DNA from 2 places in the Vibrio sp. JZG10 genome. Region 2 is predicted to be linked to the other one. Evidence: riboswitches for the same ligand, from Rfam matches in the RefSeq annotation. Region 2 holds a riboswitch; the other holds the start of a gene.

Region 1 (15,687 bases), on a different contig from region 2:
CTCGCAATCATCCTCAATGCTTCTTTCTCTATACAAATACAAAGTCGCTCATTGTTAAGTGTTGTAGAAGTTTAGGGAGCCTATATTGCCAAGGGAAGAGAAGTGATGATGAAAATGCTTAAACTAAAAGACTCCCTCTATGGATACTATCTATCGGCAATAGTTAGTATCTATGAAACCGTAGCGTGACGATTATTCGGATATTTAACTGTATATCAAAGAGTAACAAGCGTTTTGTTCTTGAAGGGGAGTCCGAAGATTAGATATGAAAAAGCAGCTAGATAGCTGCTTTTTCATCTATTAAGTTACGTGCCTTTAAGAGTCCACTGGCTCCGTATGCTCTGGAGTGGTTATTGCTTGGTTGTTCTCTTCCATTTTCTTCTCTTCATCTTTTGCTTTTTCAATCATTGGGGTGATTGTTGAGCCTTGAATGAGGATAGAGAAAACAACGACGGAGTAGGTCATTACAAGAATAATCTCTTTTACATCGATTAACTTATCTTGAATCACCCAAATACCTGATGGAATAGAAAGTGCCATCGCTAGTGCCAGGCCTCCGCGTAAACCGCCCCACGTCAAAATACGCACTGACCATGGATTATATTTTCTGTAACGTTTAAAGCCAATGTACGAGAGAAATACGCTTAGATAGCGAGCTGCTAGTACAAGAGGGACTGATATAGCCATCATGATCCAGTCTTCTTTGTGGAATTCAAATAGCAGCATTGACATACCGATCAGTAGGAATAACACGCCATTCAAAAACTCATCAACAAGCTCCCAAAAATGGTCAAGGTGATCTTCACTCTCTTTTGAAAAGCCAATAAAGCGTGTCCAGTTGCCAATCATAATACCGGATACAACCATCGCGAGTGGGCCTGATACATGGATGTATTCAGCAAATGCGTAACCTGCCGTTGGGACACCAATGGTAAGTAACAATTCCATTGAGTGATCGTCGGTGGCACTGATTAAGTAGTGGAATAGCAAACCGAGTACGAAACCATAAGTGATACCACCGATAGCTTCTTGGATGAAGAGTAAGGTGACACTACCTACAGTTGGTGCCTCAGTACCAAATGCAATCGTAAATAGAGTGACAAAGATAACCAAACCGAAGCCGTCATTGAAGAGCGACTCTCCTTCAATCTGGGTGGAGATACGTTTGGGAGCATCGAGCTTTTTAACTATAGCCAGTACAGCGATTGGGTCAGTTGGCGATATAAGTGCACCGAAAAGTAAGCAGTAGACTAAATCAAATTGGATGCCAATTAACTGACAGAATCCGTAGAGCGCAAACCCGATAAAGAAAGTGGAAAACAGGGTGGCTCCAAGGGCTAAAACAGTGATCTCCCACTTTTGATCTTTAAGGTTCGGGAGTTTGATGCCTAATCCACCCGCAAATAGTAAGAAGCCAAGAATGCCCTTGAGCAAGAAATCTTCAAAGTTGATCCTTGTGACCGTCTCCGTCGCAATTTCGGTGAGATGGAACCAGTTGTTTTGGCCCGCAATTAAGATTAGAAGTGAAAGCACCATTGAACCTGCGGTAATCGCAATGGTGGTTTGCATCTTTCCTATCTTGCTGTTTACAAAAGCGATTAGCATTGCAGCTGCGGATAGAAAACATAAAGTATGATAGACCGACATAGAGCTCTCTATTTGTAACATTTTATGAATGGGATTCTCGACTGATGCTGCTTAAATAGCAAACATTTTTTCGCGATTATTTTGTAAGTTAAGAAGGAGATAAAATAATCATTAATTCCACGTTTAGACGTCTAGACTCCTTAAGTTTGTGTGATAGGATGGAAAGATAACTAAAGGAATGAGGCTGTACTGTGGGAAGTAACGTAAGACAACAGATTGAAGCTCAATTGAAGCAACGTATTCTTTTGATTGATGGCGGTATGGGAACCATGATTCAGGGATACAAACTTGAAGAGCAAGACTATCGAGGAACGCGCTTTGCGGATTGGCATTGTGATCTAAAAGGTAACAACGACCTGTTGGTTCTAAGTCAGCCTCAACTTATCAAGGAAATTCACGCTGCATATTTAGAAGCGGGTGCAGATATTCTCGAAACCAACACGTTTAACGCAACAACCATTGCGATGGCTGACTACGAGATGGAAAGCCTAAGTGAAGAAATTAACTTTGCAGCTGCCAAGCTTGCACGTGAAGTTGCAGACGAATGGACCGCAAAAACACCCGATAAACCACGTTATGTCGCAGGGGTTTTAGGGCCGACAAACCGAACTTGTTCTATTTCTCCTGATGTAAATGACCCCGGATATCGAAATGTTTCTTTCGACGAGTTAGTTGAGGCTTACTCTGAATCGACTCGAGCGCTGATTAAAGGTGGTTCTGATCTTATTCTTATCGAGACCATCTTCGATACTCTTAACGCTAAGGCTTGTTCATTTGCTGTTGAAAGTGTGTTTGAAGAGATGGGTATTGAGTTACCTGTGATGATCTCGGGGACTATTACCGATGCTTCCGGTCGGACATTATCCGGTCAAACCACAGAAGCGTTTTACAACTCATTACGTCATGTTAAACCGATTTCGTTTGGTTTGAACTGTGCGCTGGGCCCAGATGAGCTTCGTCCTTATGTTGAAGAGCTCTCGCGTATATCAGAATCTTTTGTTTCCGCTCACCCAAATGCTGGGCTTCCGAATGCATTCGGCGAATACGATTTGTCGCCAGAAGATATGGCTAAGCATGTTAAAGAGTGGGCTCAAAGTGGCTTTTTAAACTTAATTGGTGGGTGTTGTGGTACAACTCCTGAGCACATTCGCCAAATGGCACTCGCGGTTGAAAATATCGCCCCTCGTAAATTACCTGATCTTCCCGTTGCTTGTCGCTTGTCTGGCTTAGAGCCGCTCGCGATTGATAAAGACTCTTTATTTATCAATGTCGGTGAGCGTACTAATGTAACCGGTTCTGCGCGTTTTAAACGCTTGATTAAAGAAGAGCTGTACGATGAAGCGCTCGATGTGGCTCGTCAACAAGTTGAAAATGGCGCTCAAATTATCGATATCAACATGGATGAAGGCATGTTGGATGCACAAGCTTGTATGGTTCGCTTTTTAAACCTTTGTGCGTCAGAACCTGAAATCTCAAAAGTACCAATCATGGTTGACTCTTCCAAGTGGGAGGTTATTGAAGCCGGTCTTAAGTGCATCCAAGGCAAAGGCATTGTTAACTCGATCTCTCTCAAAGAAGGCAAAGAGAAATTCGTTGAACAAGCTAAGTTGATCCGCCGTTACGGTGCGGCTGTGATTGTGATGGCGTTTGATGAGATAGGGCAAGCAGATACACGTGAGCGCAAAGTGGAAATTTGTACCAACGCTTACCGAATTCTCGTTGATGAAGTGGGCTTTCCACCAGAAGACATCATATTTGACCCAAACATTTTTGCCATTGCTACGGGTATCGAGGAGCATAATAACTACGCGGTGGATTTCATTGAAGCCGTTGGCGATATCAAACGTGATTTACCACACGCGATGATCTCGGGTGGTGTTTCTAACGTCTCATTTTCTTTCCGAGGGAATAACTATGTGCGTGAAGCGATTCATGCCGTATTCCTCTACCACTGCTTTAAGAATGGCATGGATATGGGGATTGTGAATGCGGGTCAGTTAGAAATCTATGACAACGTGCCTGAAACACTGCGTGAGGCTGTGGAAGATGTCGTTCTTAACCGTCGTGATGATGCCACTGAGAGGTTGTTAGATATTGCGGCGGAATATGCAGGCAAAGGAGTCGGTAAAGAGGAGGATGCCTCTGCACTTGAATGGCGAACTTGGCCTGTTGAAAAGCGTTTAGAGCACGCGCTAGTGAAAGGAATAACCGAGTTTATCGTTGATGATACCGAAGAGGCTCGTGTCAACGCTTCAAAGCCATTAGAGGTGATTGAAGGCCCACTCATGGATGGGATGAACGTCGTCGGAGACTTGTTTGGTGAAGGTAAAATGTTCCTTCCTCAGGTCGTAAAATCTGCCCGAGTGATGAAGCAAGCAGTAGCGCATCTCGAGCCCTACATCAATGCAGAAAAGCAGGTGGGACAAACAAACGGTAAGATCTTGCTAGCGACGGTCAAAGGTGATGTACACGATATCGGGAAAAATATCGTTGGCGTTGTATTGCAGTGCAATAACTACGAAATTATCGATCTTGGTGTCATGGTTCCTTGCGAAAAGATCTTAAAAGTAGCGCAAGAAGAGAACGTCGATATTATTGGTTTGTCAGGGTTGATCACGCCTTCATTAGACGAAATGGTGCATGTTGCAAAAGAAATGGAGCGTCTCGACTTTAACTTACCTCTTCTCATCGGTGGCGCAACAACGTCAAAAGCCCATACAGCAGTAAAGATTGAGCAAAATTACAAGCATCCAGTTGTTTACGTGAATAACGCCTCACGTGCAGTGGGCGTATGTACTTCTCTATTGTCAGATGAACGTCGCCCTGAATTTGTTGAAAAACTTGAAGCTGATTACGAACGAGTACGTGATCAACATAATCGAAAGAAACCGAGAACCAAACCAGTGACATTAGAAGCGGCTCGAGCGAATAAAGTTGCGATCGATTGGGAAACTTACACCCCTCCAGTGCCTGTTAAGCCTGGTATTCATATCTTCGATGATTTTGATGTTGCCACGTTACGTCAATACATTGATTGGACACCATTCTTTATGACTTGGTCACTTGTAGGTAAGTATCCAACAATTTTCCAACATGAAGAAGTCGGTGAAGAAGCAAAACGTTTATTCGAAGATGCCAACGAGTTACTTGACCGAGTTGAGCGAGAAGGCCTGTTAAAAGCGCGTGGAATGTGTGGCTTATTCCCTGCTGCGAGCGTGGGGGACGACATTGAAGTTTATGCTGATGAAACTCGTACCGACGTTGTGAAAGTACTGCGTAACTTGCGTCAACAGACTGAGAAACCAAAAGGGTTCAACTATTGTTTGTCTGACTACATCGCACCTAAAGAGTCGGGTAAACATGATTGGATAGGGGCATTTGCTGTCACTGGTGGTATTGGTGAACGAGAGCTTGCTGATGAATACAAAGCACAGGGAGATGATTACAACGCAATTATGATTCAAGCGGTGGCGGATCGCCTAGCCGAAGCGTTTGCTGAGTATTTGCATGAGCGTGTCCGTAAAGAAATTTGGGGTTATGCTGCGGATGAAGATTTATCTAACAATGATCTCATTCGTGAAAAATACCAAGGTATTCGCCCTGCGCCGGGTTATCCAGCGTGCCCTGAGCATACTGAAAAAGGACCGCTTTGGGAGCTACTTAATGTGGAAGAGAATATTGGCATGACTCTAACCTCCAGCTATGCAATGTATCCGGGCGCGTCAGTCTCTGGTTGGTATTTCTCTCATCCTGACTCACGTTACTTTGCGATCGCACAGATCCAAGAAGATCAGCTAGAGAGCTACGCCGATCGCAAAGGGTGGGATAGGATCGAGGCTGAAAAATGGTTAGGGCCAAACATTAACGGTTAAATTGATGTTTACCTCGTTCAAATGTAACAACTATTTAAACAACAAAGGGCTGCAGATACGCAGCCCTTTGTTTTATTGAGTTGAACTTACTTCTCAAACAACTCGGTGTGGAGTTTTTGTATGGCTTGTTTCGATACCGATTCATGGAGCAAGAAGCATAAGTTGTGAGGGCTAGCGCCATAACAAATCATGCGTAGGTTAAAGTCTTCTAGCGTGCCAAAAACCTGTTTCGCGTAGCCTTTACTCTCACTCATGTTGTTACCAATGAGAGCAACGAGGCATAGGTCATGTTCAACTTCTACCTTACATAACTCTTCTAACTCTTCTCGTACAGCTTGCGGCAGCTGCGGCGCGCCGCCGGATGTATCGGTTTGATCAAGTGTTAACGATACACTGATTTCAGATGTCGTGATCAAATCGACCGAGATCTTATGCTTTGCAAGGATCTCAAAGACCTTTGCTAAGAAGCCGTATGCGTGGAACATGTTGGCGCTGCGTAGCGTTACCATGGTTTGGTTACAACGCAAAGCTAGCGCACGGAACAACGGTGAGCTTTCGACTTGGTGGCGAATCCAAGTTCCCCCTTTTTCTGGCTCTTTCGATGACCCTACAAATACCGGAATGTCGTGGCGCAATGCGGGTACTAGCGTAGAAGGGTGAAGGATTTTAGCGCCAAAGTTAGCCATTTCTGAAGCTTCACTAAAGCTGATCTCGGGAATTGGTGAGGCTTTTGGCGCAATTCGCGGGTCTGTTGTGTAGATGCCCGGAACATCAGTCCATATTTCTAACCCTGCCGCTTTGACGCTCTCAGCAATTAAGGCGGCGCTGTAATCGCTGCCTCCTCGACCTAGTGTTGTTGTATTACCGGCTTCGTCAGATCCTATGAAGCCTTGAGTAACAACAACGGATTGTTGGCAAAGTGGTACGAGTTTATCTTGCGCAAGCGTCGAAATTGCTTCAATGTTTGGCTCCGCGCGACCAAAGTTGTCATCAGTACGCAGCACATCGCGGATATCAAAGCGCACAGCTTGAATGCCTCGCTCACACATTAACTGAGTTAGAATATGCGTCGACATGAGTTCGCCACATGCGACTAAATGATCGGTTAACTTCGCACTAGCTTGGATAGATGCAGCCTCGGCCAGGCTGGTTACGGTATCTAATATGCCATACACCTCGGCAGCAGTTTTCGTGCTGTCTTCGAGCTGAGTTAAAATGGCGTCATGAATGTTGGCCAGATTTTGCAGCAGCTCAGTACGGTGCGTTTGATCCTGAACACCGTTGGCGAGTTCTACCAATAGGTTGGTGACGCCAGAGCAAGCGCTGCTCACGACCAGTCGAGTATTTGGATTGTTTTCGATAATGGTGGCGCAACGACTCATTGCCTCAAAGTTAGCAACACTGGTTCCACCGAATTTAGCTACGTTAAATGCGCTCACTGCGTTCTCCCACGACTTCCTAAAAAATTGTACATCCAATGTTTAGTGAGAAAAGGAACAGAGCAAAAAGAGAGGTATTTAGAATGCTATTTGAAAAATTTACCCTCAGAAGCCCTTCATCAGACTGCGCTGATGACAGTTGATGGGATTCAGCCCAATTCAACCGACAAGTCAAATCCTGCAACTTTGACTTACCTCGGCACTACTCCCCCTCAATGATTGGTGTTGGAATTGCGGTTCCACAAATCATCTACCTGGGTAGCGCTCCTCTTCTACATAAAGCTCAAACATTGAACGGTTTTGAGGCCTTAATGTCAATCAATATTTCAACCTTTATGGTGTTTTTTATTAACGATTTTGTGACACTGGTTTGACCTCCATACTTACGGCTAATTGCTGATAGAGGAAAAATCTATTAGGGTGAAGAACCCTACACCTGAGCCATGTTATTGAATAGAACTTTTAGAATGCTCAGGATAAAAGATAATCAAGGAGCTGACATGTCGATCCAAAGCTTTATTCCGCCTCACCGTATTTTAATGGGACCTGGTCCTTCTGATATTTATCCTCAAGTGTTACAAGCACTAAGCCGTCCTACGGTAGGTCACCTTGATCCTCTGTTTATCGGTATGATGGATGAGCTCAAGCAGCTATTGAAGTATGCCTTTCAAACTGACAATGAGTTCACTATTGCGGTTTCAGCGCCAGGTAGTGCAGGGATGGAAACCTGCTTTGTAAACTTGATCGAGAAAGGCGATAAAGTGATCGTCTGCCGTAACGGTGTATTTGGTGAACGCATGCGCGAAAATGTCGTCCGTGCTGGTGGTGAAGTTGTTATCGTCGATGATGAATGGGGGACGCCTGTTTCCATTAATAAAGTCGAGCAAGCACTCGAACAGCACCCAGATACAAAAATTCTTGCTTTTGTGCATGCGGAAACCTCAACTGGTGCAGTCAGTGATGCTCAAGCATTGGGTAAGCTGGCGAAACAGCATAATGCATTATCTATTGTTGATGCGGTGACGTCACTTGGTGGTGTGCCGTTAAAAGTGGATGAATGGCAACTGGATGCGGTTTACTCTGGCAGTCAAAAATGTTTGTCATGTGTACCAGGGCTCTCACCAGTGACGTTTTCTCCTGCCGCGATTGAAAAGATTCAAGCAAGAACAACACCAGTACAGAGTTGGTTCCTCGATCAGAGTTTAGTTTTGGGGTATTGGAGTGGAGAAGGCAAGCGTAGTTACCATCATACGGCGCCAGTTAATAGCTTGTATGCGCTTCATGAAGCTTTACTGATACTGAAAAATGAAGGATTAGAAAACGCTTGGGCTCGTCACCAACTGATGCATGAAAAACTCAAAAATGGCCTACAAAAGTTAGGCTTTGAATTTGTTGTGGACGAAGCCCATCGTTTGCCGCAATTAAATGCGATTTACGTGCCTGAAGGAATTGATGAAGCAAAAGTTCGTGCTCACTTGCTAGAAACCTATAACCTAGAAATTGGTGCAGGCCTCGGGGCATTAGCTGGTAAAGCGTGGCGTATTGGCTTAATGGGTTACGGCGCTCGACCTGAAAACGTTGCACTGTGCTTAAAAGCGTTAGAAGAGTCACTCACTGAATAAAGCTATACCGCAATGAGATAAAGAAAAGCGAAGGTCATCCCTTCGCTTTTTTGTACTTATTACTCTGCACCTGAAGTGGGTGCTGGTGAGGCAGAGATTGCTTGAGAAGGTGGTCGGTAATTGACGTCACTGAAATCAATCTTCGGGAACAAAAACTGCGCTTCAGCTCTGATTTGCTCCGCTTTACTTGAGTCATCTAAGCCTTGGTAGGCCAAAATCAAATTATTATAAAATGCAGGGCGAGGCTTATCTTTGATGATTTTTAGCGACCAATCGATATAAGGCTGAATCAAGGTTGCGTCTTGTTGGTACAGCCCAATGTTTAAAAACGTGCTATAGACATCCCAATCAAACCTGTCTTTCCAAACTACAGGGTTACTGACTTGATTCAGAATATCAGGGTTAGTTGGCCTAGTGGTCTCAAACTTCGTCAATACATAGTTCGTATGCAATGCGCTTACCATGTAAAACGTAAACGTAACGGGAAGTACCAAACTAAAGACTCGCAGCAAGCTTTTGGTCACATTACTAAAGCCGACTTGTCGATAACGAGAGACGCGCTGATCGACCCAGTACAGCAGGATAACGAAGATCAACCAATGTACGAGAGAGTGGTAGAAAGGGTATTCCAGTTGTGAGTGCAATACGATAGGTATAAACAAGGCCAGCAACGCAAGACGAGTTCCGCGTTTGGCTTGATAGATTCGATACAGTACCAGTGCCATCGCTAAGAAGATGCCGAGTATTGGCAGCAAACCACCTTCTACTCCCCAGTAAAGTAGCTCGTTATGCGGATGATCCATGGCTGGCAAACCAGCTGGGTAATTCTCATTTAGGGCATGTTGACGAGCCGTATACAGCATGTACTCAGATTCAAACTTGCCATATCCATAGCCAGTAAAAGGCTTTTCAATCACCATGTCTAATGTTTGCGGAAAAGTATACGCTCGAGGAGACTCCATGTTTACTTTTTCTGCGGCTAACCCACTTCCATCAGGAAAGGCAAGATACATGACAACGACTGAGAGTGCGAGCCCAGTGACAAGCGACGTAACCCAGCGGATAAAGCGCCCTTTGGTCGCAAAGCGATACATGTATGGGATGACCAACAAAACGGCGATGACCGAGGCTAACCAACCAGTGCGTGAAGCCAACGCCACAATTAGTGGTAAGGTTAAAACTGGCACGGCATAGAGAAGATAAACATCGCTTAACTTACGGTCGTATTTGTAGGGCTGACGTGCAAGTAAATAGCTGGCAATCACCAATCCTGTCGCAAGAAAACTGGCCATTACATTAGGCTGTTGGAAAATACCATAAGGACGATTGGCCATCGTGTCGTAGCCAAACGGATTGCCTGGTTTGAGATACAGATATTGTGTCAGACCAAAAATGGCTTCGATAACAACCGCAAGGACAATGAACCATAACAGGCGTTGGCGATGTTTATTACTGAAATGAAATTGTTGTAAGACAATAAAAAACAGGACGCCACACCACAGACCAATGAGCTTGTTGGCTGCCAAACTGCTATTCGCATTTGGGTACAGAATGGGCACCGTCATGATAAGAGCACTAATGAACAAGCCGATGGTTAATTTTGAGTAACGTAGCGCTCGATTATTCGCGAGTTGGTAGCACCCAATGCCTAATGCAAAGCTAAAAGCAATCCAAGTTGTCGCATTGAAGGAAAGTGAAAGTCCTGAACCGCCGGGGTTGGGCATGAAAAAGTGCATTGCCAACACAAATAGTGTTGCCAAGGCAATGAGAAACTTGCGATTGAGGGGAACCTGTACTTTTTCGGGAGAAAGCTTTGTTCCACTTACATGTATAGTAGCCATAGTTATTGCGTTGTTTTGAATGAAAAAAGACCAGCACTTGCTGGTCTCGGTACTTTACCTGTTTTTTCTACTTCAACATAGGCTTAAGGAAGTGAGCTGTGTGCGAACCCTCGATTTGCGACACATCTTCAGGTGTGCCTTGAGCGATTATCTCGCCGCCACCCTGTCCCCCTTCAGGCCCTAGATCGATAATCCAGTCCGCAGTCTTAATGACATCTAGGTTATGCTCGATCACCACGACAGTATTTCCGTGGTCGCGAAGTCTGTGCAATACAGTGAGCAACTGCTGGATATCATGGAAGTGCAGGCCGGTTGTTGGTTCATCCAAAATGTACAAGGTTTTTCCCGTATCACGCTTGGATAGCTCTCTCGCTAGTTTCACACGCTGTGCTTCACCACCGGAGAGTGTCGTTGCCGCTTGACCTAGGCGAATGTAAGACAAGCCAACATCCATTAGAGTCTGTAGCTTACGTGCTATAGCAGGTACGGGTTCAAAGAACGTTCGGGCGTCTTCGACTGTCATTTCTAGCACTTCATCAATGGTTTTGCCTTTGTAACGAACTTCAAGTGTTTCACGGTTGTAGCGCTTACCTTTACATACATCACATGGCACATAAACGTCTGGTAGGAAATGCATTTCAACTTTAATGACACCATCACCCTGACAGGCCTCACAACGACCACCGCGTACGTTAAAGCTAAAACGTCCAGGCTTGTAACCGCGAGAACGCGACTCTTGTGTGCCTGCAAACAGTTCACGGATTGGGGTAAAGATCCCCGTATAAGTAGCAGGGTTGGAGCGAGGTGTACGACCTATTGGGCTTTGATCGATATCGATAACTTTATCGAAGTGCTCTAAACCTCTAATCGACTTATAAGGTGAAGGCTGAGCCGTTGTTGCTCCGTTGAGTTGGGTGTGGGCAATTTTAAAGAAAGTATCATTAATCAGCGTTGATTTACCTGAACCAGATACGCCTGTAATACAGCTGAATAACCCAACAGGAATAGAGAGATTAACGTTCTTAAGGTTATTACCTGTTGCGCCTAAGAGCTCAACCGTTTTTTTCGGATCACGCGGCGTGCGATCTTTCGGTACTGCTATTTCTTTAACGCCACTTAAGTACTGACCTGTCAGAGAATTCGGGTTTGCGATTATCTCTTCCATGGTGCCTTCCGCGACAACATTACCACCGTGTACGCCAGCGCCAGGACCGATATCTATGACATGATCCGCACAGCGAATAGCATCTTCATCGTGTTCTACCACGAGTACGGTATTCCCCAAATCGCGCAAATGAGTAAGCGTTTTTAATAAGCGTTCATTATCTCGCTGGTGGAGACCAATCGAAGGTTCGTCCAGAACATACATCACACCAACAAGACCCGCACCAATTTGGCTGGCTAAGCGAATACGTTGAGCTTCACCACCAGAGAGCGTTTCGGCGCTGCGAGACAGGTTCAGATAGTTCAAACCAACGTTAACCAAGAACTGCAGGCGATCGTTGATTTCCTTCATCACTTTTTCAGCGATTTGGGCGCGTTGACCCTCCAGTTTCAAGGAATGGAAGAATTCCAATGCATCAGCAATGCTGAGTTCAACAATCTCAGGCAGTGTCGTATCAGCAATAAACACGTTACGTGCTTCAAGGCGAAGACGAGTACCACCACAGCTTGAACAAGATTTAGTGGAGATGTATTTCGCAAGCTCTTCACGGACAGAGTTGGATTCTGTATCACGATAGCGACGTTCTAGTGTATTCAGAATACCTTCGAATGGATGGCGCTTAACGCGAATATCGCCACGATCGTTGATGTATTTAAACTCAATCTCAGTACGACCTGAGCCCTTTAGAATGACATCTTGCGTTTTCTTTGGCAGAGAATTAAAAGGGGCATGGAGATCAAAACCATAATGATCAGCCAATGACGTGAGCATTTGGAAGTAGTAGTAGTTCTTTTGATCCCAACCGCGAATCGCACCTTGTGCCAAGCTTAATGAATCATCTTGAATTACTCGGCTTGGATCGAAGTATTGCTGCACACCCAAACCATCACAAGTGCCACACGCACCAGCAGGGTTGTTGAATGAGAAAAGTCGCGGCTCTAACTCTTGCATGCTGTAACCACATTGTGGACAAGCGAAGTTGGCGGAGAAAATAATCTCTTCACCGTCGCCACCCATTGGCGCGACAACCGCAATTCCGCCTGATAATTCGAGCGTTGTCTCAAAAGATTCTGCTAAGCGCTGTTGCAGGTCTGGACGAACTTTAAAGCGGTCTACCACGACTTCAATGGTGTGCTTTTTATGTAGCTCTAGCGTTGGAGGATCAGATAGATCGCATGTCTCTCCATCAATACGCGCACGAATAAAGCCCTGAGCCGCCAGGTTCTCAAGCGTTTTAACATGCTCACCTTTACGCTCTTTGACAATAGGGGCCAACAGCATCATTTTGCTGCCTTCTGGCATCTCCAAAACTTTGTCCACCATTTGACTGATGGTTTGTGCGGCAAGAGGGGCATGGTGCGTTGGACAGCGTGGTTCGCCTACACGAGCATACAACAGACGCAAGTAGTCGTAGACTTCGGTAATTGTACCGACGGTTGAACGCGGGTTATGAGAAGTAGACTTCTGTTCAATAGAAATCGCGGGTGATAACCCTTCAATATGGTCGACATCGGGTTTTTCCATCAGAGACAAAAACTGACGAGCGTAGGCAGAGAGAGACTCTACGTAGCGTCGTTGGCCTTCTGCATACAATGTATCGAAAGCGAGAGAGGATTTACCGGAGCCACTTAGTCCAGTAATGACAATCAGTTTATCGCGAGGGATTGTAAGATTAATGTCTTTGAGGTTATGGGTTCGGGCACCGCGAACTTCTATTTTATCCATCGTTTTTGCTCTATGTATAACCAAGTGGGGCAAGTATTACATAGTGTGAGAAATGTGCAAAGAAAATTACTGGATAAAAAAACAGTAAAAATAAAAGCCCAACATAATGCTGGGCTTTAGAAACAATAATTTCGTACTACGACGATGCTTTATACCGCTTTTTGTGTTGCGTGTTTACCTAACTCTGAAGCTTTTTCATCTTTTAGATACAGGTTTTCAAAACAGTAGTTGGTTGCTTCGATGTAACCTTCAACACTACCACAGTCAAAGCGTTTGCCTTTGAATTTGTAAGCCAAGACACAGCCCGCTTTTGCTTGTTTAAGCAGCGCGTCAGTGATTTGAATTTCACCACCTTTACCTGGCTCTGTGTTTTCAATCAGTTCGAAAATATCAGGGGTCAGAATGTAGCGACCAATGATCGCAAGGTTGCTTGGTGCCGTGCCTTTCTCAGGTTTTTCTACCATGTCGTCTACGCGGTAGATGTCATCTTTGATCATTTCACCAGAGATAACGCCGTATTTGTGAGTCTCATCTTCTGGGACTTCTTGTACGGCAACGATAGAACAACGAAACTGTTTAAATAGCGCCACCATTTGAGCTAGCACGCCTTCTTCTTCGTTGACACAAAGGTCATCAGCAAGAACGACGGCAAATGGTTCGTCACCCACCAGTTCACGCCCGGTCAGAATCGCGTGGCCTAAGCCTTTCATCTCGCGTTGACGGATGTAAGTGAAGTTTGCAGATTCAATGATTTCACGGATATCTACCAATAGCTCTTCTTTATTGGTACCGCTAATCTGGTGTTCTAGTTCGTAGTTCTTATCAAAGTGGTCCATGATAGAGTGTTTGCCACGACCTGTCACAATACACATGCCGTTCATACCAGCTTGAATTGCTTCTTCTACGCCGTATTCAATAAGCGGTTTATTCACGACTGGCATCATCTCTTTTGGCATAGATTTCGTTGCCGGTAAGAAGCGAGTGCCATAGCCTGCAGCAGGGAACAGACATTTTTTAATCATTGGGGGAATATCCTATCTCGTTATTATCAAGAATCTGCGCATAACTTTAACACGAGAGTCGTCAATGAATCATGAATAAAGTAGGAAAAAGTGTGAGACTCAGTGCGGAAAAAAGATGAGCGACTCGTCATTTCAGTCATTAGAGTCGCGGCATCGCATCATGACATTAAGTTTTGATCTGCCCACGCGATTGCCTGAACGCGATTCTTCACTGATAGCTTTTTGAATATCTGATACAAGTGCGATTTGATGGTGAATTCACTGACAAATAATTCCTCGGCCATTTGGCTGTTTGATGCGCCAGCTTGCAAGCAACGCAGTACTTGCAGCTCGCGAATGGTTAGGTCTACCGTGGCTGGGGCAGTATGAGTATTAATGACGTTACGGTAATAGTGTAAAAGTTGACTGGTTACATTACGCGGCAGCCAGTTTTGACCGTTGACAATGCCTTTTAATCCCTCTCCAATTTGCTCTAGCGTATCTTCGGAATAGAACAGCCCCTTTAATTGACCAAATGAAAGAAGCTCATCCGTGGTCAGCCTTTTAGGGACATTGAACACAACGGTTTCAAAGTTCTTCCATACCAGCGGTAAGTTTTTGATCGATTGAACGAGTGATTTATGTTCACTGAAGTCGATCAGTAGGATTTTGTTACGATGCTGTGGCTTAGCTTCCATTAGTGCTTCGGTCGAAATCACCGGGATGCTCATATCAATGTACTTTTCGAGTGCCGCCACCTTTTTTTGCGCATTATCTTCCATACTGATCAGAAATAGCTTTCTTGCGTAAGCCGACTTTCTCACGTGTTCAAATCTCCCAGCGTTCAATAAAGGCCATAAGTTGGCATTAAAGAGAGGTTATAACCATAGCTTTACTGAATAAATGCGTTCGAATTCAAAGCTTCACGAAACGATGTCTGCAAAGCGAATCAAAAATGCTACATGCGTAAGTTGAAATGTGATTTGGGTTCTAGTAGGTGACTCATTAGATCACAATGGTATTAGACTTTAATCAAAACATTAAAGCGTGCTATTCTAATGCGCTAAAATTTTATATATCCAGAGTGAAACGGAGCACATCATGGCCAGCCGTGGAATTAACAAAGTTATTTTGGTGGGGAATCTAGGTAACGACCCTGAAATTCGTTACATGCCGAACGGCGGTGCAGTAGCAAACATTACTATTGCGACTTCTGATTCATGGCGTGATAAAGCGACTGGCGAACAGCGCGAAAAAACGGAATGGCACCGTGTTGTGTTGTTCGGCAAACTTGCGGAAGTAGCAGGTGAGTACTTGCGTAAAGGTTCTCAAGTATACATTGAAGGCCAACTGCAAACTCGTAAATGGCAAGACC
Region 2 (15,687 bases):
ATGGCATTCGGTATTAATGGCAAGCAGTCATTGACTGAGCTACTGATGAGCCACCCTCCGCTAGATAAACGTATTGCAGCGTTACGTAGTCAGCAATACTAGTTGTAAAAACTGACAGCGCACGCGAAAGTAATCGTTAATTTCCTGAAAAGGCTTGGTTTTGACCAAGCCTTTTTTTTGATCGATTGATCGCTTGCGAGATCCATCACGTATCTACCTACAGAAACAAAGTTATACAAAATTATTTTTGTACAACTTTTAAAGAATGAACTATCTTGTACATATAATAATTTTGTACAACTTGATGGGCATGTAGGAGTAAACACATGGACATACAGTCTGTTGGCAATATCTATCAAAAGCTGAATAAAGCGAACTTACATCTGCTTAAAGACGTATATCACCAAGATGTCGTCTTTGAAGATGCTGCTCATCGTTTAGAAGGGTGGCCTGCACTTTCAGATTACTTCACATCATTATATGCCAACGTCATAAGCTGTGACTTTGTTATCCACGAACATCAACAAGTCGGAGATACTGGCTTCCTAACGTGGACCATGGATCTTCAGCATCCCAAACTTCAAAAAGGTGCACCTATTCTCGTTAATGGTGTGTCGCATCTTAAGTTCAGCGAAGGCCAAGTTATTTATCACCGAGATTACTTTGATCTCGGAGAAATGCTTTACGAAAACTTACCTTTACTTGGCTCAGTCGTAAAAACCATCAAGCAGAGGTTAGGACAATGAACAATACTATCTTAATCACTGGCGCTACCTCCGGAATAGGGAAGCAATTGGCTTTAGATTACGCGAACTCTGATTGGAGCGTTATTGCTTGTGGACGAAACAAAGACGTTCTTGCTGAATTGGGGGCTGCTTCTTCTAATATCCATACATTACAGTTTGACGTGACAAACCATGAACAAACTCAGCATGCGCTGTCCAGTTTGCCTTTCACGCCGAGTACCTGGGTTTTTAATGCAGGGGATTGTGAGTATATGGACAACGGTGTGGTTGACGCGAAACTCATGGCGCGTGTGATGAATGTAAACGTCGTTGGTGTTGCCAACTGCGTAGAAGGTTGCCAACCACACTTAGATAAAGGGCATCGCATCGTTATCGTGGGTTCTATTGCTTCAGAAGTCGCGTTGCCAAGGGCTGAAGCCTACGGCGCTTCTAAGGCCGCTGTGAGCTACTTTGCTCGCACATTAGCTGTTGATTTGAAGAAGAAGGGCATTCAAGTGGTGACCGTGTTCCCAGGCTTTGTGGAAACCCCGTTAACTGACAAAAATGACTTCGAAATGCCGATGATTATTTCTACGCGGCAAGCCTCGAACTCTATCAGAAAACAGTTGGCTGCCAACAAGACTCACATCTATTTCCCCGCGAGGTTTACCAGTATTTTACGTTTTATCTCGTTACTTCCATACAGTTGGCAAGCTCGCCTAACTGCTAAACTCGTGTCATAAGAAGGAATAAAAATGAAAACAGCAGGAAGAAAGAAGATAGCGATTGTGGGGACCGGAATTTCTGGCCTTACGTGTGGTTACTATCTACATAAAGAGCACCATGTCACCGTATTTGAAGCTAACGATTACATTGGCGGGCACACCGCGACGGTGGATGTAAAACTCGATGGTAAAGAATATGCGATTGATACGGGCTTTATCGTTTACAACGATCGCACTTATCCTAATTTCATCAAAATGATGAACGAGATTGGTGTCGAAGGATTGCCAACCCAGATGAGTTTCAGCGTAAGAAACGACGGCAATGGCTTGGAATATAACGGTCATACCGTGTCGACATTATTTGCTCAAAAGCGCAATTGGGTAAATCCTAAGTTCTATCGTTTTATCTTCGAGATCCTTCGTTTCAACAAACTTGCCAAAAGCGTCGCTAGCAAACAATCGAGTCATTCTCAGACGCTAGGTGAGTTTCTTGATGAGCACAACTTCAGTACTTTCTTTTCAGATAACTACATTTTGCCGATGGGCGCTGCAATTTGGTCTTCGACTTTAGCGGACATGCGCGCATTTCCGCTGATGTTTTTCCTTCGCTTTTTCTTAAATCACGGATTGCTTGATGTCACTAACAGGCCGCAATGGTATGTAATTAAAGGTGGCTCTCGTGAGTACATTCCACCTTTGACTCAAGGTTTTATCGATAAAATTCGACTCAATAGTCCGGTAGAAAAAGTGCTCCGTAGTGAGAATGGTGTGGGTTTAAAAGTTAACGGTGAAATGCACTGGTTTGATGATGTCATCTTTGCTTGTCACAGTGATCAAGCGATGAACATGTTAGGTGACATTAGCCCAGTCGAGCAAGAGGTGCTGGGTAATATGGCTTATCAAGCGAATGAAGTGGTGCTTCACACTGATACGAGTTTACTTCCAAAGCGTAAAGCGGCGTGGGCTTCGTGGAACTACCTACTGGAGGGCAGTGAAGACGAACAGCAACGCCTCCCTTGGCTTACTTACAACATGAATATTCTCCAACATGTTCAATCTGAACACACATTCTGTGTCACGCTAAATAGCACTGAGCAGATCGAACCGAGCAAAGTATTACGGACGTTTACCTATCACCATCCAGTGTTCTCCACCGACTCTATCGCTGCACAGCAACGTAAAGAAGAGGTGCAAGGGCTGAACAATACTTGGTTCTGCGGCGCTTATTGGTACAACGGTTTCCATGAGGATGGCGTTCGCAGCGCGTTGGACGTAGTGAAAGGGCTTGAAGAGAAATATCGCGTTCAGACTGCTGTCAACTTAGAAAAAGGTGCTGCGTGATATGGATAGCCAAATGAACAGCCAGTTGTTTGTTGGCAACGTTCGACATCGCAGGTTCACGCCGATAAAACATGAATTGAACTACTCATTGTTTATGCCAGCTATTGACGTCGATGAGCTAAAAAAACTAGAGGAAAAAGTTTGGGGATTTGGCTCTCGTTGGTGGCATTGGGCACGCTTTAAACGCAGTGACTATGTTGGTGAGGGCTGTTTAAAGGTGGCCGTACACGACAAAATTGAAGAGTTAACAGGTGTTCGTTGTACCGGCAAAGTCATCGCTGTTTGTCATTTGCGCTATTTAGGACTTTATTTTAGTCCGGTGAATTTCTACTACGTTTATAACAAAGAAGGGGAATGGAAATACCTCTTAGCTGAAGTCAGCAATACACCTTGGAACGAGCGTCATTACTACGCAGTCGCTGCTGAGCAAAACGATGAAAACTTTGGATGGGAACAAGAGAAAGCCTTTCATGTTTCTCCGTTTAATCCAATTGACCAACAGTATCACTGGAAGATTAAACCACTGACGGACAAGTTAAGGATTCATCTTGAATGCCACAAAAGCGAAAAGCACTTTGATGCGACGATGACAATGAAAGCTCAAGTGTTTTCGAGCAAAAGCTTATTGAAGTGTTTGATCGTTACGCCAATACAGACGGTAAAAGTAATGGTTGGTATTTATTGGCACGCATTAAAACTTTGGGTGAAAGGCGCGCCTTTTTATTCTCATCCTAAATATTCAACACACGACGAAATAGAAGCCGACACTAAAAAAACAGACAAAAAAAATAAAAAGCACAAGGAGAATTCTGCATGTTAAATACCAGTTCTATGACATTGCCGCGCAAATTGACGACAACACAAAAGGCGGCTCGCGGAGTTATTTTTCAATGTCTGCAAAAAATGGAAATCGGCTGCTTAACTGTTATTGAAAGCTTTAAGACGGAAACGAAAGAAAGAAGCGAGCGCTTTAATGCGCCCAACGGTGAATACAGCGGTCAGCCTGTTGTGGCGACGATTGAAGTAAAGCATCCTGGCTTTTACTCGCGAATCTTGCAAGGTGGCAGCATTGCGGCGGGTGAGGCTTATATGGATGGTTGGTGGGACAGCCCGGATCTAACCTCGTTAATGAAACTTATGGCTCTTAATATGCGCGCGCTAGATAAACTTGAAGAGAAAGGAAGTTGGCTAACTAAAATACTGTACAAGTTCAGTCATTGGACCAACCGCAATTCTCAAGAGAACTCTCGTAAAAACATTCATGCGCATTACGACTTGGGCAACAATTTGTACGAGTCATTTTTAGACGACAACATGCTGTACTCATCGGCCTTATATGTGCAAGACAACGATACTTTGGAACAAGCGCAAATCAACAAAATGGATCGTTTGTGCCAGCAGCTTGAGCTTCAACCATCCGATCGAGTGATTGAGATCGGTACAGGGTGGGGGGCTATGGCCATTTACATGGCAGAGCAATATGGTTGTCATGTAACGACAACGACGATTTCTGAAGAGCAGCATGCTTACGCTGAACAAAAAATTAGAGAGCGAAATTTGGGTGACAAGATCACTCTGTTAAAACAAGACTATCGAGACCTTTCGGGTCACTACGATAAGTTAGTCTCGATAGAAATGATCGAAGCGGTTGGAAAACAATTTTTGCCTTCCTACATCAAGCAATGCCAATCATTACTCAAGCCGGGTGGTTTAATGGCAATTCAAGCCATCACTATCGCTGACCAGCGTTATGATTACTACAGTAACAACGTTGACTTTATCCAGAAATACATTTTTCCAGGTGGTTTTTTACCTTCGGTTACATCTTTAACTCAAGCTGCGACCAAATACAGTGACTTGGTGGTGAGAGACTTATTTGATATTGGTCTGGACTATTCGAAAACCTTGAGCGAGTGGCACTCTAGATTTAATCAAGCTGAAGAGCACGTACGCTCTCTCGGTTATGACGACCGCTTTGTCCGCATGTGGCGCTATTACCTGAGCTATTGTGAAGGCGGCTTTTTAGCTCGAAGTATCAGTGCCGTTCACATGACATTCCAGCGACCTTAAACCGTTATGAAGTTGCTGATTGCCTCTACATGGTTCCAGCTCTGTTGGTTCTCTGCAGTGCTTGGGACCTATCAATGGCAGTGGCTAACACTGATCTTAACATTTATTACTCTTGTCTATTGTTGGAGGACGGACGCTTCTGCCTTGAAGCACATCGCGAGTATCGTTTTGGCGGGTGTAGTGCTCGATACGCTCAATCAACAGTTTTCTGTTTTTGTCTTTCCAACACAATGGTTACCCATTTGGTTGTTGTGCCTTTGGGTTCTGTTCTCTTGGTATGCCTATCAGCTCAAGCCTGTTTTGTACCGTTTCCCAAAAATCTACGTATCAATTGTAGGTGGCGTTGGAGGAACCGTCAGTTACTACGCCGGTTACAAGCTCCAAGTCGTTGAATATGGATTTAATACCAGCGTTACATTGGTCATTCTATTTGCTGAATGGTTTGCCATGACGCTTTTGATACTCAAGGTATACGGATATGAAAAGCTTGAAGAGAGATTTAACCCAGAGGCTGATTAAGGTAGTTGCTTCTCTAGTAGTTATGGGCTCCTTTGCTCTACAAGCTCAACCAGTTGGAAACAGTGAAAACGCAGATAAGATGTCGAGTTGGGAGGGGTGGAAAACTGTCGGTGAGGCACAACTCACATGGTTCATCTTCGATATATATCAGTCTCGACTAAAAGCACCCGATGGAAAGTTCATTGTAAATGGCGATGTATCACCACACCCTCTGGCATTGGAAATTAACTATCAAAGAGACATCAGCAAGCAGCAGTTGCTTGATGTAACTGATGAGCAATGGGCAAAACTTGGTTTTACTGAATCATATCGAAAAAGTTGGATCAGTGAACTAAACCGTATGCTCCCTGATATAAAAAAAGGGGATGAGCTTACTTACTTAACCGATGGTAAAACTGGTCAGCTTCTTTACCGACAAGCTGGCATTGCACAAATCAAGACAGTCGGCTTCGTTCAAGATGAGCGAATGAACGATGCGTTTTTGTCTATATGGTTGTCACCTAATACAGAGTTCCCAAAACTTCGAAAACAATTAATAGGGCAGGTTAGATAGTGCTTAAACGAATTTTAAAATCAGTCGCCTTGGCCGCTGCGGCCTTACTTTCAGCATGCTCAGCAGATATCGATAATTATCAATCTTCTACACCGACTTTTGATTTATTCGGCTATTTTGAAGGCGATACAAAGGCGTGGGGGATGGTCCAAGATTACACTGAACAACAAACTCGTCGTTTTGAAGTCGACATAGTGGGTACTGTGGAAGGTAACACGTTGACGCTGGTGGAAGACTTTGTGTTTGATGATGGAGAGGTTGACCAGCGAATTTGGGTTATTACCAAATTAGAAGATGGACGCTATGAAGGTAAAGCAGAGGATATTATTGGTGTAGCAACAGGGGCTGAGCAAGGCAATGCGTTGCAGTGGCGGTATGACTTTGAGTTGCAAATGGATGACTCAACAGTAACGGTCGCTTTTGATGATTGGCTTTATCGTCAGGACGAGAAGCATGTTTTCAACCTCACCAAAATTAAAAAGTTTGGTATAGAGGTCGGGACAATAACCTTATTCTTCCAAAAACAGCCATAATAGTTGGGGGATTTATCCTCTTGCATTACTACCAAATAACCGAAATTATTTCTTCCTAACTAAAAAGGTTGACGCTTTCACGTCAACCTTTTCAATTGCAGATCATCAAGGTGTGATTACAGCTTATCTGTCAGCTCAACCGCTTGACCAATGTAGTTCGCTGGCGTCATCTCTTTCAGACGTGCTTTCTCGTGTTCTGGAAGCTCAAGACTGTCGATGAAGTTGCGCATTGCTTCGCCGTCTACACGCTTACCACGAGTTAGCTCTTTTAGCTTCTCGTATGGCTTCTCGATGCCGTAACGACGCATTACTGTTTGTACTGGCTCAGCGAGTACTTCCCAGTTTTTATCTAGTTCAGCAAGAAGCGCTTCACGGTTTACTTCTAGCTTGCTGATGCCTTTAAGCGTAGAAGTGTACGCGATAATAGCGTAGCCAACACCAACACCAAGGTTACGTAGAACTGTTGAGTCAGTTAGGTCACGTTGCCAACGAGAGATAGGCAGCTTTTGTGCTAGGTGGCCGAATACTGCGTTCGCAAGACCTAGGTTACCTTCAGAGTTTTCAAAGTCGATTGGGTTAACTTTGTGCGGCATTGTTGAAGAACCAATCTCACCAGCAATGGTTTTTTGCTTAAAGTGGCCTAATGCAATGTAACCCCAAACGTCACGATCGAAGTCAATCAGAATAGTGTTGAAACGAGCGATAGCGTCGAACAGCTCAGCGATGTAATCATGCGGCTCGATTTGTGTTGTGTAAGGGTTCCAAGTTACGCCTAGAGACTCTGTAATGAATTCTTCAGAGAACTTGTGCCAATCTAGCTCTGGGTAAGCAGAAAGGTGTGCATTGTAGTTACCTACAGCGCCGTTGATTTTCGCTAGGATCTCAACGTTTTCGATTTGCTTGAATTGACGCTCCATACGGTACGCCACGTTTGCCATTTCTTTACCCATTGTAGATGGAGAAGCAGGCTGGCCGTGTGTACGAGATAGAAGAGGAATGTCGCGGTATTCAACTGCGAGTGCTTTGATAGCGTCAATTAGGTTACGCATTTCTGGAAGAATCACTTGCTCACGTGCTTCTTTTAGCATTAACGCATGAGAGGTGTTATTGATGTCTTCAGAAGTACATGCAAAGTGGAAGAACTCATTAACAGCGTGCAGTTCAGGAACGTCTGCTACTTTCTCTTTTAAGAAGTACTCAACCGCTTTAACGTCGTGGTTAGTTGTACGCTCGATTTCTTTAATACGGCGTGCATCTTCTTCAGAGAAGTTAGCAGCAAGGTCGTCTAGGAATTGGTTAGCTTCTGCGCTGAATGCTGGCACTTCTGCAATTTCAGCAGTAGCCGCTAGCTTCTGTAGCCAACGAATTTCTACGATAGTACGGTATTTTAGTAGACCGTACTCGCTGAAAATTTCGCGTAACGCAATCGTCTTACTTCCGTAACGGCCGTCTACTGGTGAAACAGCAGTCAATGCTGACAGTTCCATGATGTTCTCCTGAATTGGGTTTCTAAATTTCGTGAGCGTTATACCAATAACTGTGGCAATTGTCACGAATATTGCGCAAACGTTTGCGCGGGATTTGTTTTATTCGAAAAAAAGTAGCTCGCGATAAACGCGAGCTAGCAGAGTATTCTACATTCTGGCTAACAGGATTTGAGCCTGTTCGACCATTTTCTTTCGGCCAAAAATTAGATGACGACGTTTACCGCCTACTTGGCGCCACAGAACAGCACTACGAATACCAGATAGCAGTAGAGCACGGACTTTGTGTTGGCTTGCCGTTTGTTGCAGTACAGAAGGCGTGCCTGTTACTTGAATGCGTGGTCCAATAGGGCTAACAACATCCAAGTAGATGCTTGCTAAATTGCTGATCATTTGATCATCTAGCAGTTCAAAATGCTCTGACTGGCGCTTGGCCATCTGGATACGGTCACCAAGCTGGGACATGGCATCGTTGCGAGCGCTTAACTTACGTTCTAGCGCCATTAAGCTAATGATGTAACGAGTGATCTCACTGCCTGATGGGGTGCTATCAATCCCTTTAACCAGACACTCCAGACCGAGCTTTAGATCGGCTTCGCGACCGAATACGCCAACGGTGTTAGCAGGGTTTGTGTTCAAAATAGCGTTGATTGATGTTTCAAAAGCATCTTGATCACAATGCCCGTTTCTCGCAACTTGTTGAACCAAAGCGACAGCTTGGCAAATACCAGCGAAAGCGATAGTACGGTCATAAAGTGTATTCGCCACGTAACGACTCCTAAGCTTGAGAATATTTAATGCGTTGCTCGATGATGCCGCCACCTAGACATACGTCATCTTTATAAAACACTGCTGATTGACCAGGCGTCACTGCAATTTGTGGTTCATCAAAGATCACTTTAATGTTTTCATCATCGATCGGGATGATTGTACAAGGAATATCTTCCTGACGGTAACGAGTTTTCACTGTGCACTTCATAACATCGCGAATTGGCTCACGATCTACCCAGTGAAGTTGTGACGCAAGTAGACCTTCTGATTTTAGCATCGGGTGGTCTTTACCTTGGACTGCGATTAGCACGTTACGCTCTAGGTCTTTTTCACCAACAAACCACGGCTCTTCGTTACCACCGCCGCCTTTACGGCCACCGATGTGTAGACCTTTACGCTGACCTAGTGTGTGGTACATCAAACCTTGGTGTTGACCGATCACTTCGCCTTCTGGCGTTTCGATATTACCAGGCTGAGCAGGAAGGTAACGACCGAGAAAGTCGGTAAATTTACGCTCACCGATGAAACAAATACCTGTCGAGTCTTTCTTCTTCGCTGTTACTAAACCTTGCTCTTCCGCAATACGGCGTACTTCAGGTTTCTCTAAATCACCAACAGGGAAGAGGCTACGGCCAATTTGTTCGTGGCTTAGTGTATATAGAAAGTAGCTCTGGTCTTTGTTGCCATCTAGGCCACGCAACATCGCTGGTTTCTCACCGTTATCCGGGAAAGAGCGACGTACGTAGTGACCCATTGCAATGTAGTCAGCATCAAGCACTTCATCAGCGAATTCTAGGAATGCTTTGAACTTAATTTCTTTGTTACAAAGAATGTCAGGGTTCGGTGTACGACCCGCTTTGTATTCTGCAAGGAAGTACTCAAATACGTTATCCCAGTATTCGGCAGCAAAGTTGATGGTGTGTAGATGAATGCCTAGCTTGTCACATACTGCCTGAGCATCAGCAAGATCTTCTGCTGCTGTACAATATTCTTCGTTGTCATCTTCTTCCCAGTTCTTCATGAACAGGCCTTCTACTTGGTAGCCTTGTTGCTTGAGAAGATACGCAGAAACAGATGAATCAACGCCGCCGGACATACCGACGATGACTTTCTTTTGGCTGTTATCAGACATTACTAAACACCACTTAAATAAACGGGATGCAGATTCTATCAGAATCCACAGACCGGTGACAGATCCGAGATCGAAATCACAATTCGTTTCGCTGCATTTTTCTTCAACAGAAATTCGAACGGGCAATTTCGCAAGTATAGAAGAGGTATATATGGCATAGTTGGCAAAAATCCAAGAGGAAAGTCCAAATGACCGAAGAAAACCAGTTTATGCAAGAAGCCGAGTTGATTGAAATTGTTGAAAACCAACTTGAGGACGGCAATCCATTAAAAGTTAAAGAGACGCTAATGCGCTTAATGATGACAGGGACACCTAGAGAAGAAGCGGTTGCAATGATGGCATGTGCCATGTCGATTGAAATTTTCGATGTGATGAAAAATGAAGGTGAGTTCAACCTAAAGCGTTACTGCGAGCACCTTGAGCAACTGCCAGATCTAAGTTTTATGGAAGGTGAATAAGGAGTCTAGAAGAAAAAAGTGGCTAGCAAACGTTTGCTATAATTGCTTTTATTGCCGCTTTATTATTAGCGGTATAGAATCCGTTCTCCTTTTCATCCCCTTACTCAGACTGACAATATGAAATTTCCTGGACAACGCAAATCGAAGCACTATTTTCCTGTTCATGCTCGTGACCCGCTGGTGAGCCAAGCACAAGAAAGCAAGAAGATGACGCGCACTCACATCATTGGTATTGACCAAACTTTGGTTGATATTGAAGCTAAAGTTACAACGGATGTGATTGAAAAGTACGGTCTGAGTAAAGGTCACTCTTTGGTTATTGATGACGAAAGAGCAGAAGAGTTGTACCAGCAACTTAAAGAAGAGAACTTAATTACCAATGAGTATGCGGGTGGCACAATTGGTAACACGCTACACAACTACTCTGTGCTAGCAGATGATCGCTCTACGCTGCTTGGAGTGATGAGCCAGGATATCAAAATTGGCAGCTATGGCTACCGTTACCTTTGTAATACATCAAGCCGCATGGACTTGAACTACCTACAAGGTGTTGATGGCGCTATCGGTCGTTGTTTCGCTCTTATTACAGAAGATGGTGAACGTACTTTTGCGATCAGTGAAGGGCAAATGAACCAACTGCATCCTGATAGCATTCCAGAAAAAATCTTTAAAAATGCATCGGCGCTTGTACTAACGTCATATTTAGTACGTTGTAAAGAAGGCGACCCAATGCCTGAAGCAACAATGAAAGCGATTGAGTACGCGAAAAAGAATGATGTACCTGTTGTTCTGACTCTTGGGACTAAGTTCGTTATTCAAGATGACCCGAAATATTGGCAAGAATTCATTCGAGATAACGTTTCAGTCGTTGCGATGAATGAAGATGAAGCAGAAGCACTGACGGGTGAGTCAGACCCACTTGCTGCATCTGATAAAACACTGGAGTGGGCAGATCTAGTATTGTGCACCGCGGGGCCTGTAGGCCTATTTATGGCGGGTTATACGGAAGACAGCGCGAAGCGCGAAACTTCTTTACCATTACTTCCGGGGTCAATCGCTGAATTTAATCGCTATGAATTTAGTCGTCCGGCGAAAAAAGATACATGTGAAACACCAATAAAAGTGTACTCACATATCTCGCCATATATGGGTGGTCCAGAAAAAATCAAGAATACCAATGGTGCAGGTGATGCTGCGTTATCTGCTGTTCTTCATGATATGGCGGCAAACAAATACCATAAAGAAAATGTGCCTAATTCAAGCAAGCACAGTAACGAATATTTAACTTACTCTTCTTTTTCTCAAGTATGTAAATACGCAAACCGTGCGAGCTACGAAGTTCTCGTGCAACATTCTCCACGTTTGTCACGTGGGCTTCCTGAGCGAGAAGATAGCCTAGAAGAAGCATACTGGGAACGTTAATACACAGTAGTTTAATTAACCATTCTATAACTAAAGTAAAAGGCGCATTAAAAAATGCGCCTTTTTTATTTGGATCATTACAAATAAAAAAGGCTCCCAATAGGAGCCTTTTAAAAATAGCGCGAATTTAGATCAGGAAATCATCCAGAGATTTACCTGCATCAAGTTGCTCTTGAATTGCAGAAGGTGTACGACCTTGGCCTGTCCAAGTCTTCTCATTACCGTTTGAGTCTGTGTATTTGTATTTAGCTGGACGAGGTGCACGCTTCGCTTTGCCTTTCGTCTTAGTTTCGCCAGATAGCGCAGTAATAAGCGCTTCTACGTCAATACCGTCTTGAGCAATTTTCTCTGCGATCTCTGCTAGCTTAGCTTCTTGCTCAGCTTGTGCTGCACGTTCTGCTTCTTCTGCTTCACGACGCTCTTCTACGACAGTAGTTAGTTTATCTAGAGCTTCTTCCAATTGTTCTAGAGTCAGCTCACGAGAAAATGCACGAAGGCTACGGATATTTAGAAGGGTTTTAGTCAGCTCTGACATAACGATTCCTATTAAAAGGTTAATGTGTTGGGCACTTTTTATCGTTACGATTAAATAATGCCAATCTATAAATAAACAAAGAGTCCTTATATTTAACTTTATCTTTTCCTTATGTGCAAATACTAAATCAAGATTTTGTTTAAATTTAGCTATTTTTTTAAAGCAATAAATATTATTACACTCGAAATAAATCTTATTAGATGAGAATTGAAATCAACACTCGTTATTGTATAGAGATAGAGCCAGCTTGGTTTTTATAAAAAAAGTTGAGTTATTACTTAAAAATATGAAGCGTCCATCTTTGATGGAGTGTCATATATCCTTAATTTATTGATACAAGATAAACCATGATATTTTTAAGGTAGTAATAATGTTTCATAAATAACAAAATTGATGTGATTTCAGTTGCACAAAACTAACTTGAAGTAGACAAGGTTTATAAATTATCTCAGTCATTATTTATTTGTTTAATTTAGTTTGATGTGTTGCATTGACTCTCATCATAAGTACAATGGCTGCTACCTGATGCAATATTGCAGACAATTTGTTGTTAATTTGTACAGTTAGTGGTTAATTGTTTGTTGTTGCCGTAGAGGCGCGGTCTCGAAGAGTAGCTATTATTGGGGTGATGCCAATGAATAATAGTGGAAGGCGAAGATTGCCGAAGTAAGTAACTCATCAAAGTTACTTGCTGGGGTTGTATCTGAAAGGAACAACACTGCCATAGTATATATTCACATTAAACTATGGAGCGCTACTGTAGGGTTGGGTGGAGTGTTCGCTTCCCTGTCGCTAAGTTCAACATGAGCACGTATCGTATGCTACGTGACTTGTCTGCAGTAGATCTCTAGCCAAACTTTGGTTTTTGAAGATCATGAATTTAATAGATTTTTCTAGTTCTCCTGTTTCATTATTGCCACCTATTGTCGCTTTGACTTTGGCGATTCTGACTCGACGTGTATTAGTTTCCTTAGGTGTAGGTATCGTGCTGGGTGCGGTTCTACTTAATAGCTGGTCTATCGGTGATACCGTTAGTTACGTGAGTTCTCAAGTTTCTTCTGTCTTTATTGAAGATGGCGGAATTAACACTTGGAACATGAGCATTGTTGGTTTCCTAATCTTATTAGGTATGACAACTGCATTATTAACGCTATCTGGTGGTACTCGTGCATTTGCCGAATGGGCACAATCTCGAGTGAAGAGTAAACGCGGCTCCAAACTTCTTGCTGCCTTTTTAGGCGTATTCATTTTTGTCGACGATTACTTTAACAGCCTTGCTGTTGGTGCCATTTCTCGTCCAGTAACCGACCGTTTTTATGTGTCTCGCGCGAAGCTTGCATACATTCTAGACTCAACTGCTGCACCGATGTGTGTAATCATGCCTGCTTCTAGCTGGGGTGCTTACATTATTACGATTATCGGCGGTATCTTAGTCTCACATGGGATCACTGAGTATTCGGCTCTTGGCGCGTACGTTCGTCTTATTCCAATGAACTTCTATGCAGTTTTTGCACTGCTTATGGTGTTTGCTGTGGCGTGGTTTGGCCTCGATATCGGTAAGATGCGTGAGCATGAAATCTCTGCGTCTCAAGGCCGCGGTTTTGATAAAGACAAAGAAAACGACTCTCAAGAAGCGCATGATCTAAACGAAGAGCTAGATATCCGTGAGAGCGAAAAGGGTAAAGTGTCAGACTTGGTACTTCCTATCGTGACGCTGATTATTGCGACTATCGCTTCTATGCTTTACACGGGTGGCCAAGCATTGGCTGCTGACGGCAAAGAGTTTGCGCTTCTAGGTGCGTTTGAAAATACAGATGTAGGTACATCACTAATCTACGGTAGCTTGCTTGGCTTAGCAGTTGCACTGTTTACTGTTGTGAAGCAAGGTCTTCCAATAGGTGAAATTGCACGCACACTTTGGATTGGTGCGAAGTCTATGTTTGGCGCGATTCTAATCCTGGTATTTGCCTGGACTATCGGTTCGGTTATCGGTGACATGAAGACGGGTTCTTACCTTTCTACAATGGCTCAGGGCAATATCAATCCACATTGGCTACCAGTTATCCTATTCTTGTTGTCTGGTCTAATGGCATTTTCAACAGGTACTTCTTGGGGTACGTTCGGCATTATGCTTCCAATCGCGGGTGATATGGCTGGTGCAACCGATCTTGCGCTAATGCTCCCAATGCTAAGTGCAGTTTTAGCCGGTGCCGTTTTTGGTGACCATTGTTCACCTATCTCCGATACCACTATTCTGTCGTCGACTGGTGCACGTTGTAATCATATTGATCACGTATCGACCCAGTTGCCTTATGCATTGTCCGTGGCGCTAGTTTCCTGTGTTGGCTTCATTACTTTGGGGATGACTGCGTCAATTGCATTCTCATTCATCGCTGCATCAATCACATTTATTATTGTATGTGGAGCACTTTCTTGGTTGTCGAAGTCTAAAATGGCATCGTGCCAAAATGTCTAGTACAGCTCAGTATTTTTAATAAAGAGGAAGCTCCGCTAAATTTAGCGGAGCTTTTTTTTAACGCGATTTAGGTGAGGGGGGCAATCGCGTTTTTGGGGATAATCGTTTCGTGTTAAAAGCGAGCTATTTGTGTTCTGAGCACTCCTTTCTGTGCTGTGATAGAAAATCTATCAACCGACTTCTTCTTAGCTCTAAGCAAAGACTATGCCTAGTTTAAGTTGTTGATTTTAAAGGCGGTAATATCAAGAGGTTTATGATGAGGGGCTAAGTAAATGATATATGATGAGTTGTCTGTTACACAGTGTCACGTTACACCTGTACAGCAACTAAACATTTAAGTTGTATTTCTTTATTAGACGATAAAGCGTTGTTCTTGAAATACCAAGATGACGTGCAGCCGCACTCATATTGTGCTTATTTTCTTCGATAGCTTGCAGTAGGTAGTCGAGATCAATTTGGTCCACTGAAGGGAGTAATTGCCTTTCATTATTATCAAGGCCCAAGTCGGCGACGAGAAGCGTGTGATCTTCACACATGACAATCGCTCGTTGGATTACATTTCGCAGTTCTCTTACGTTACCTGGCCAACGATGCTTGAGGAGCTTGGCTTTGACTTTATCCGACATTTTTTGTACCTGACCATGAGACAAATCTGTTAAGAAGTGTTCTGATAACATAAGGATATCTTTCCCACGCTTTCTCAGTGGAGGAATAGTTAATGGCAAGATATTAAGCCGATAGAATAAATCTTCACGGAATCCACCTTGTACAACCTCATTTTTCAAATCCACGTGGCTCGCAGCAATGACTCTACAGTCCACGTCAATGAATTTATCAGCGCCGACTTTATGGATTTGCTTACTCTCTAAAAAGTGCAGAAGGTGGATTTGTAGATCCGGCGGCATATCACCAATCTCATCTAGGAATAGGGTACCTTTATGCG

The links. A riboswitch is a leader RNA that binds a small molecule or an ion and turns the genes downstream of it on or off. The one in region 2 is predicted to bind lysine.
Region 1: linked by a shared signal. The riboswitch ahead of lysC (lysine-sensitive aspartokinase 3) and the one ahead of tet(35) (tetracycline efflux Na+/H+ antiporter family transporter Tet(35)) in region 2 are both predicted to bind lysine.

What each region holds. Positions count from the first base shown of each region.
Region 1 is NZ_JBSUGE010000020.1:266-15,952, forward strand. It holds gene ACWYVB_RS19125 (cation:proton antiporter) at 316-1,647, opposite strand; gene metH (methionine synthase) at 1,839-5,519, shown strand; gene lysC (lysine-sensitive aspartokinase 3) at 5,606-6,958, opposite strand; lysine riboswitch at 7,060-7,238, opposite strand; gene ACWYVB_RS19140 (pyridoxal-phosphate-dependent aminotransferase family protein) at 7,459-8,580, shown strand; gene ACWYVB_RS19145 (PglL family O-oligosaccharyltransferase) at 8,640-10,421, opposite strand; gene uvrA (excinuclease ABC subunit UvrA) at 10,489-13,311, opposite strand; gene galU (UTP--glucose-1-phosphate uridylyltransferase GalU) at 13,461-14,333, opposite strand; gene ACWYVB_RS19160 (LuxR C-terminal-related transcriptional regulator) at 14,492-15,136, opposite strand; gene ACWYVB_RS19165 (single-stranded DNA-binding protein) at 15,414-15,687, shown strand, end outside.
Region 2 is NZ_JBSUGE010000001.1:471,620-487,306, reverse strand. It holds gene htpX (protease HtpX) at 1-102, shown strand, start outside; gene ACWYVB_RS02210 (nuclear transport factor 2 family protein) at 327-746, shown strand; gene ACWYVB_RS02205 (SDR family oxidoreductase) at 743-1,468, shown strand; gene ACWYVB_RS02200 (NAD(P)/FAD-dependent oxidoreductase) at 1,481-2,791, shown strand; gene ACWYVB_RS02195 (DUF1365 domain-containing protein) at 2,793-3,611, shown strand; gene ACWYVB_RS02190 (class I SAM-dependent methyltransferase) at 3,605-4,861, shown strand; gene ACWYVB_RS02185 (DUF2878 domain-containing protein) at 4,868-5,380, shown strand; gene ACWYVB_RS02180 (chalcone isomerase family protein) at 5,340-5,933, shown strand; gene ACWYVB_RS02175 (DUF3833 domain-containing protein) at 5,933-6,466, shown strand; gene purB (adenylosuccinate lyase) at 6,583-7,953, opposite strand; gene hflD (high frequency lysogenization protein HflD) at 8,101-8,718, opposite strand; gene mnmA (tRNA 2-thiouridine(34) synthase MnmA) at 8,729-9,853, opposite strand; gene ACWYVB_RS02155 (hypothetical protein) at 10,042-10,311, shown strand; gene ACWYVB_RS02150 (inosine/guanosine kinase) at 10,429-11,733, shown strand; gene ACWYVB_RS02145 (H-NS family histone-like protein) at 11,861-12,268, opposite strand; lysine riboswitch at 12,851-13,033, shown strand; gene tet(35) (tetracycline efflux Na+/H+ antiporter family transporter Tet(35)) at 13,143-14,744, shown strand; gene ACWYVB_RS02135 (sigma-54 interaction domain-containing protein) at 15,071-15,687, opposite strand, start outside.